2 regions of the Alcanivorax sp. MD8A genome follow, and region 2 is predicted to be linked to the other one. Evidence: predicted binding sites of a transcription regulator. Region 2 holds the regulator's gene; the other holds the start of a gene.
What was found. Region 2 encodes LexA, which represses DNA repair genes until DNA is damaged. Its sites were predicted from a motif close to TACTGTNTANNTANACAGTA; they were not measured.
Positions count from the first base shown of each region.

Region 1 (4,409 bases), on a different contig from region 2:
CCGTAGCAGGTCATAGCGCATCTGGCCGACCAACACCGCGATCAGCACAAAACCCACCCCCGCCTGCACAAATCCCCCGTACACCCCGGCGAAGAACAGGCCGAGCCAGGCAGGCAGGGATTCCCCTGGCACCTGCGGCACCTCATCAGGACCGGGGGTCATCTGGTTGGGTTTCAGGACCATCAACAACGCCACCACCACCAGGGTACCCAGCAATACTGGCTTGAGGATGGTTTCGGGCAGGTAAGCTGCTGCCAGGGCGCCGACCAGGGTTCCCAGCAGACACGGGACCAGGATCGCAGGTAACGGCTTGAACGGCATGGTGCCACGCTTGTTGAACTGGCGGACCGCCTCAATGCTTTGGATCAGCACACCGACCCGCATGGTGCCGTTGGCCAGCGCCGCCCCCATACCACTGAGCATCAGCAGCGGCAGAATCAGCAACCCGCCCCCGCCCGCCAGCGTGTTGATAAACCCCGCCAACACACCGGCCCCCAACAAGGCAGCCACCAACCAAGGGTCAGAAAGGTATTCCATGGACATTCTCACGCAAGCCGAAAAGCCGCAGGATACGCCGCGAACCAAATTCAGGCCACTGCCCCACAGAACCACAACGCAGCCTGGGCCACAGGACTACACTCCTGCGTGGGCGCACCCGCTTCTGTGGGAGGCCCTGAGTGTTGGCAGCACTGGACAGCAAGTGATTCGCCACCCTGCATACGCCCATAGACGACAGGCAATAGCGTGGGAGCGGTCGTCCGACCGCGATGGCCTCGCCCGATCCTTCATTCGCGGTGGAACCACCACTCCCAAAGTGTAGCTGGCCTAGAGCGGGAAATTGCACCCCGTGGGAGCTTGCCTGCAAGCGATTTGCCCTGACCAACCGCATCATCGCTTTCAGACATGCCCCTAACACTCCCTGGCGGACAAGGGGCCACGCCGGGGGGCACACAGAGCCCAACGTGGCAAGGCTCTCTTTGCTTCATCGTGGATTAACGGGAGTTTGGGATCGCGCCGCCACCGAGCGCAGCGAAGGAACGCCCGCAGGGCGGCCCCGAAGGGGTGAGCAGAGCGAATAACCGACGCTACGGCAAGGGAGGGGATTAAATCAGGCCTTTCCCGGAAATCCGCGATGAGCCTCTATTTTCAGGGCCTGACTACGCCATCTCCTCGTCGCCCGGTACCAACGCGGCAAAGCTTTGTTCGGCGTCAAAGCCGCGCCCTTGCAGGAAACGCAATTGTCTGGCTTTTTCTTTCTGGTCCTGGGGATATTGCCGAAAGCGGCGGGTGCGCACTTCCCGGGCCAGGGCAAACCAGTCCACCTCGGTATCCTGCAAAGCGGACTCGATCAGCTCGCTGGCAACCCCGCGTTGCTGCAACTCCTGACGGATACGCAACACCCCCTGGCCCCGGTCGATGCGCGAGCGCACAAAAAAACCGGCAAAGCGCCGGTCATCGATGAAGCCATGTTCTTCACACCACTCGATCACCGCCGCCAAGGCCGGATGATCGCCCACCTTGCTGCGCAGCTTGGTTTCCAGCTCGCGGCGGGCGTGATCCCGACGCGCCAGCAGGCTCACCGCCCGCTGGCGCAACTCGGATTCCGTGAGCGGTTTATTCATCGCCCAGTTCAGCTTCCTCTTCCGCTTCTACCGGTGCGTCACCCGGTACGGCCAGCAGCCGTGCACGGATTTCTTTCTCGATTTCCTGGGCAATGGCCGGGTTTTCACGCAAGTAGTCACAGGCGTTCTGCTTGCCCTGGCCAATCTTGTCGCCCTTGTAGGCATACCAGGCACCGGATTTGTCCACCAGACCCTGCTGCACACCCAGATCCAGAACCTCGCCGAGCTGGTTAATGCCCTGCCCATAGAGAATCTGGAATTCGGCCTGACGGAACGGCGGCGACACCTTGTTCTTCACCACCTTCACCCGGGTTTCGTTACCGGTGACTTCGTCGCCCTGTTTCACTGCACCGATACGACGGATATCCAGACGTACAGAGGAATAGAACTTGAGCGCATTACCGCCGGTGGTGGTTTCCGGGTTGCCAAACATCACACCGATCTTCATGCGGATCTGGTTGATGAACACCACCAGACAGTTGGCATTTTTCACGTTACCGGTAATTTTCCGCAGCGCCTGGCTCATCAAACGAGCCTGCAGGCCCACGTGGGCATCGCCCATTTCACCTTCGATTTCTGCCTTCGGCACCAACGCCGCCACGGAGTCAACAATGATCACATCTACCGCACCGGAACGTACCAGCATGTCGGTGATTTCCAGCGCCTGTTCACCGGTATCCGGCTGAGAGACGATCAGGTCGTCCACGTTCACGCCCAGCTTCTCGGCGTAGTCCGGGTCCAGCGCGTGCTCTGCATCCACGAAGGCACAGGTCGCGCCTTTTTTCTGGGCTTCGGCGATCACGCTCAGGGTCAGGGTGGTTTTACCGGAGGATTCCGGACCGTAGATTTCCACGATACGGCCTTTCGGCAAACCGCCAATGCCCAGGGCGATGTCCAGGCCCAGGGAGCCGGTGGAAATGGCCGGAATCCGCTCACGCTTCTGGTCGCCCATACGCATGACAGAACCTTTACCGAACTGGCGTTCGATCTGGGACAGTGCGGCGGACAACGCCTTGGATTTATCGCTCATTGTGACCCCTCTCCTGTGTCGGCGTGACAGTCATTGCATCGCCGGTATCTGTGTCGTCGAAACTGACCTTTCAGTCAGCACTGACAATATGGACAGTATTATGAACAGGTATTCCTGTCCTTTGCAACCCTGTTTGTCAGATCCAGGGATGCGTACGATAAAGTCCGTCTGATTGTGGCTACTGGAGGCGCGCGATCAAGCCCTTGAGGGCTTCCAGAATGGTCTGCTGACGAACGGCATTGCGGTCACCCTCAAACTGGAAACAGCGGGCCTCGGCATACCCCAGCTTCTGACCCCAGGCGATCCACACCGTGCCCACGGGCTTGTCAGCGGTGCCGCCATCCGGCCCGGCCACGCCGGTCACAGCCACACTGATATGGCCGCGGGAATGCTCGATGGCACCGCGTGCCATCTCCAGCGCCACCGCTTCACTGACCGCTCCGTGGCTGGCCAGTGTCTGCGCCTGCACACCCAGCAGGTCCTGCTTGGCGTCATTGGAATAGGACACCATGCCGCGCTCGAACCAGGCAGACGAGCCAGGCATGGCCGTCATGGCCTGGGCGATACCGCCGCCGGTGCAGGATTCCGCCGTCACCACCATCAGGCGCTGGCGGGTCAATTGAAGGGCCAGGGATTCAACCGCGTTGGGAATGTCTTGCGGGTTCACGCATCGCTCCAGTGAGGATTCTGGAACGCACTGTAGCATTTTCAGAGCAACGCAAAACGCTCTTCTGTTGTATATCGCTCGGGACGATACCCCCACACCTCTTCGATTCGGTGCGGGGTGAGTACAGCTTCCGGCTCTCCATCCGCCACCAGCTCTCCCTCTGCCAGCACCAGACAGCGCATGCCGTAGCGAAGCACCTGATTCAGGTCGTGCAACACCGCCAGGACGGTAATGCGGCGCTGCTGCGCCAGCCGCACTGCCAACCGCAAAATATTGTGTTGCTGCCCCAGATCCTGTGCAGACACGGGTTCATCCAGTAACAACAGTGGCGTCTTCTCGGCCTGCACCAACTGCACCAACACCCGAGCCAGGTGCACCCGCTGCTTTTCACCACCGGACAGGCCGGGAAAGCTGCGCGCAGCCAGGTGCAGGCAATCCGCATCGATCATGGCGGCCCGCACCACATCGGCGCCGGCCTGGCGCGACAACGACAACGGCATCAGCCCCATCTCGACCACTTCACGGGCACTGAACGGGAACGTCAGGCTGCTGGCCTGGGGTAGCACTGCCACATGTCGGGCCCGCTCCTGAGTGTTCCAGTGTCGCAGTGATTGACCATGAAAAAGCAACTCGCCACGACAAGCCGCCTCGCCACTGATGGCCTTGAGCAAGGAAGATTTCCCCGCACCATTGGGCCCCAGCAATGCCACAAACTGCCCCGCGGGCAAGGTCAGATTGTCCAGTTGCAGCAAACGCCGACCACCGGCTTCAACAAGCAGATCACAAAGCTCAAGCACCGGACAGACTCCATTGCTTACGCTGTTGCAGCAGCAGGATCAGAAAGAACGGCGCACCCAACAAGGCGGTCAACAATCCCACGGGCAATTCAGCCGGGCTCACCAGGGTGCGCGCCGCCAGGTCCGAGAGCATCAGCAGCACGGCCCCGGTCAGTGCCGACAGCGGTAACAGGCGGCGGTGATCCGGGCCGCAGGACAAGCGCACCAGATGCGGCACCACCAGCCCTACAAAGCCGATAATGCCGCTGCACGCCACCGCAATGCCCACCCCCAGCGCCGCCAGCACAATCAAC
Region 1 covers NZ_AQOQ01000001.1:180,797-185,205, reverse strand. The annotation lists gene A15D_RS00765 (sulfite exporter TauE/SafE family protein) at 1-537, opposite strand, end outside; gene A15D_RS00760 (regulatory protein RecX) at 1,158-1,622, opposite strand; gene recA (recombinase RecA) at 1,615-2,652, opposite strand; gene A15D_RS00750 (CinA family protein) at 2,831-3,319, opposite strand; gene A15D_RS00745 (heme ABC transporter ATP-binding protein) at 3,361-4,116, opposite strand; gene A15D_RS00740 (iron ABC transporter permease) at 4,109-4,409, opposite strand, start outside.
Region 1: the regulator LexA is predicted to act here: its motif matches at 2,731-2,750, upstream of recA (recombinase RecA).

Region 2 (4,409 bases):
AGGTGCATCTTCGCACTCGTGAACGGCAGAAGGGCAAGCAGCAATACCAGAAACTGGATGGGCAAGGTCACTACCGGCCAGTGCGGGAAGGGCAGGCCCAATTGCTGGTCAACCTGCAGGACTATCTGGATACCGGCCTGTTCCTGGATCATCGACCGGTGCGGTTGCGAATCGCCGAGGAAGCCTCGGGCAAGCGCTTTCTCAATCTGTTCGCTTACACCGGTTCTGCTACTGTGCATGCCGCTGTGGGCGGAGCCAAGCGTACAGTGACGGTCGATGCATCCAAAAAGTACCTCGAATGGGCGGCCAGTAACCTTGCGCTGAATGGCTTTTCAACGGATCAGCATGCGATGGAACGTTCTGACACCATGCGCTGGCTGGATGAGTGCCGTGAGCAGTTCGACATCGTGTTTTGCGATCCGCCGACCTTTTCCAATAACAAGTCCCGCAGTGACTTCGTGGTGGAAGAACATCATGGTGATCTGATCCGCAAAATCATGAAGCGGCTGGAGCGGGGAGGGGTGCTCTACTTTTCGTGCAACTACCGTCGCTTCCAACTGGATGAATCCATTCGCAAGTGGTATGACGTGGAAGATCTGACTCGCTGGAGTATTCCCGAGGACTTCCGTCGCAACGACAAGGTTCACGTGCTCTATGCGATCCGGCATGTGGAGGAGGGCTAATGGTTGTGCTCTACACCACCGTGGGTTGTCACCTGTGTGATCAGGCGCGCGAGCTGCTATTGATGGTGAATCCCTCTCAGGAAATCACGGCAGTGGATGTGGCGGAGGATGATGCCCTGATTGCACGATACGGCGAGCGAATCCCGGTATTGTCTCGCGAAGGTAAGGAGCTTGCCTGGCCCTTCGGGCTGCTCGAAGTCCAGGCGTTTCTTCAGGGCTGAATCGCTTGCAGGCAATATCCCACAAGGGGGCACCGGAATTGTGGGAGCGATGGTTCCACCGCGAATGAACGGCCGGGTGAGGGGCATCGCGGGCGGACGACTGCTCTCACTCTGCTGTCCAGCCGGCTGTGGTGGGCAGAATCCCATGCAGGGTCACCATGGTATCTCTCAGGATACACACGTGTTGTGAGTGGGTTTGGGTTGTGTGTCAACGCCCGGAGAAAAGCGTTGCGGCGTTGTCTGAGGTGATGGCTGCGAGAGCCGTCACTTCCTGTTCTCGAAGTGTAGCAACACGTTGGCCAATCCACGGTAACAGGCACGGCTCATTGCGGCGTTTTTGCACGGGCGGCTCAGGGAGGTCACGGGGGATCAGATAGGGCGCGTCGGTCTCCAGCAGCAGGCGATTGTCCGGAATATTGGGCACCAGAGTGGCGAGCTCCTTGCCACGGCGTTCATCGCACACCCAACCGGTGATACCGATGTGGCAATCCAGATCCAGATAGTCGAACAGCGCCCGTTTCGAGCCCGTAAAGCAATGCACAACGGCCCCTTTCAGTTGGTCACGCCAGGCCTTGAGGATCGGCAGAAAGCGGTCATGGGCATCGCGCTCATGCAGAAAAACAGGCAGCCCGGCTTCAGCCGCCAGGGCTAATTGTGCTTCGAACGCCCTTTCCTGATCCGGGCGGGGGGAAAAGTCCCGATTGAAGTCCAGGCCCATTTCTCCTGCCGCGCGGACCTCTGGCGACTTGAGCAACTCACGCAGTTCTTTTTCCATTTCCGGCGAATAAAAGCGTGCACTGTGTGGGTGAAGGCCCGCTGTCGCGAACAGGTCGTCGTGCTGTGATGCCAGAGTGACGGCCTGCCGGGATTCGTCGAGGCTGGTGCCGGTGATCAGCTGCCAGGTCACCCCGGCAGCGCGAGCACGGTCGATAACGTCATTGCGGTCCTCACGGAACTGCTTGTCCGTCAGGTTGACGCCGATATCAGCCCAGAGGATGGGCGCTTCGGGGAGTGTGTTGTGCGGTTGTGTCATTGGATTTCAGTTCTGCCAGTTTGCTGCGCAGGGATTCTACCCGACGGCGGTTGGCACCTAAATCCCAGTAACCGACACGGGACGCAGAGCGGACCTCTACGACGCCATTTTCGCGTACGTAAAATGTGACGTCGTCCGTAAAGCGAAGTACCAGGCTCTTGAAGCGAGCCTGAATGCGCGACTGGCCGACCACGTCATATTCCACACGGGGCTGGGCATCCAATACGGTCTGGAGACGCTGGAGACTGGTGTCACGGTTGTCCGATACCTCCAGAGGGGGAACCCAGTGGTCCTTGCTGCCGCTCAGGCTGGACACACAGTTGGGGGAATTCGGGCAGGGCGCGAGCAAGTTATTATCGTCTGACATGACACTGCTACTCAGTACCAGAACAAGGACACTAATAAGAATTCGGATCACGGATCAACCCCACAAAAATACCTTCGATAACCAGCTGGTCGGCTGGCACCTTGATGGGCTCATAGGCCTCATTCGCCGGTAGCAGGGTAGCACTGGACTTGTTCAGTTTTAATGTCTTGACTGTGACTTCTTCGTCAATTCTGGCGACAACGATCTCGCCGTTGCGGGCCACATTCGATTTGCGCACGGCGATAAGATCGCCATCAAAGATACCGGCATCAATCATGCTGTCGCCCTGAACCTTCAACAGGTAGGTTGGGCGCTGCTTGAACAACCCCTGGGGGACGGGAACGGTTCGCTCCACGTTTTCAATGGCTTCAATGGGTACACCGGCCGCCACCTTGCCGACGATGGGCAATTCTTCTTCTGACCAGTAGGCGTTATCGAGCAGCTGGATACCGCGGGAGCGGTCGCTATGGAGCTTGATATAGCCCTTGCGTTCCAGCGCACGGAGATGGTCAGACGCCGCATTCTTGGACTGGAAGCCCATGATATCTGCGATCTCGGCGCGGGTTGGCGCCATGCCTGTGTCGGCCAGGCACTCACGAATGCAATCCAGAACCTGTTGCTGGCGTTCAGTCAGTTTGCTGCTCATAACCTTCTCCGTGTGGTCGTCAGAAATGGCGCCTTCCCGTGTGCGCATTTCCTGATTGCCTCTGTCAGCCAAAGGCGACATTGGGGCCATTGATTTTGATCCTAGCACGAGCACTGACAATATGAACAGTGTTATTTGTCCAGGTTCCCCTGACCAGTAAGGCGCACGGATTTGTCATTCCTGCCGTTGCCCTGTCTGGTCGTGGGCACTAGCATTGGGTTTTCATATCCATCAATGGCATGGGTCAGGCTAAACGGGGAAGGTAGATGGAGCAGGCCAACAATAATGATTTCGGCCAGCAGCGGGTTCGGCAGTTACTTTCCGGGGTCCCGTTTTTCAATGAAATTGCCAGGGACGATCAGGCACAGTTTGCCCAGATTGAACAGAACACCCGGTTATGGGTAGCGGGTTCCGGCGACACGGTAATTCGTGCCGGTGACGTGGATTCCACGCTGTATTTCCTGTTGCGTGGTCAGTTGGAAGTGTGCGCAGAGCAGGGCAGTGAGGCTCCACTGTATTACGTGTCTCCCGGTGAGGTGTTCGGCACCTTGTCCATGCTGCTCGGCACCCCGCGCAGCGCCACGATTAGGGTCGCGGACAATGCCCGTGAAGCGGTGCTGGCGAGTCTGGATTTCAATGCCTTCAATGAGGATGACAGCCCGTATTCCCTGGCGACCCGTTTGGCCTTTTTTCATATGATTGTGCACCACATACGCTGGACCCTGGAGGTCAAGCGTATGCAATCCCCAACTCACGAACTGGTGCAGTCCATGCGCAAGTTGCCCGTTTTTCACGGTGAGAAAGGCAGTGCAGAAGAACTGGATGCCCTGCGCGAACAGGCCCAGAGCCTGGCAGAGCTGCTATGCCGCTGGAACGAGGAAAGTCAGGCCAATACCGGCACGATCCAGCTGACCTAAGCACGCAAGGCGTTATTCAGAGGTTCCCTAGCCCTTGCCATTCTGGTCGACCTTCACTGCCAGAACATCACAATGGGCACCGGGGACCAGCCCGCGAGCCGTGGACCCCAGTAGCAACGCCAGACCACTGCGGGTGTGGCTGCCGACAGCAATCAGGTCGGCCTCCAGCTTGTCGGCCTTGTCGAGGATGGTCTTCTCGATAGAACCCAGCTCTACGTGCACGTTGCCATCGGGAATCTGGTAGCGCTGGGCATAGCGCCTGGCCATTTCCCGGGCCTGTTCCATCAGCCCGGTCTGCAGGTCAGTGACATCCATGGGGACATCGGCGCCGTAGGCCAGCGCCAGCGGTTCGATCACATGGATGAGGTGAAGCTCTCCTTCGTTGCCAGACAGGACGCCAGCGGCACGGGATAGCACCTGTGCGGATTCATCGCTGCCGTCGATGGCAACCAGGATCTTGCGATAGGGCGTAGGCACGATTCTCTCCATGAAAGCCGTCTTTCCCGGCAGTATAACTCGCCTTGCAGTGGTTGCCAGCGGGG
Region 2 covers NZ_AQOQ01000037.1:26,244-30,652, forward strand. The annotation lists gene rlmKL (bifunctional 23S rRNA (guanine(2069)-N(7))-methyltransferase RlmK/23S rRNA (guanine(2445)-N(2))-methyltransferase RlmL) at 1-683, shown strand, start outside; gene A15D_RS14885 (glutaredoxin family protein) at 683-904, shown strand; gene A15D_RS14890 (TatD family hydrolase) at 1,113-1,937, opposite strand; gene A15D_RS14895 (DUF1499 domain-containing protein) at 1,888-2,304, opposite strand; gene lexA (transcriptional repressor LexA) at 2,336-2,950, opposite strand; gene A15D_RS14905 (cyclic nucleotide-binding domain-containing protein) at 3,217-3,867, shown strand; gene A15D_RS14910 (universal stress protein) at 3,895-4,344, opposite strand.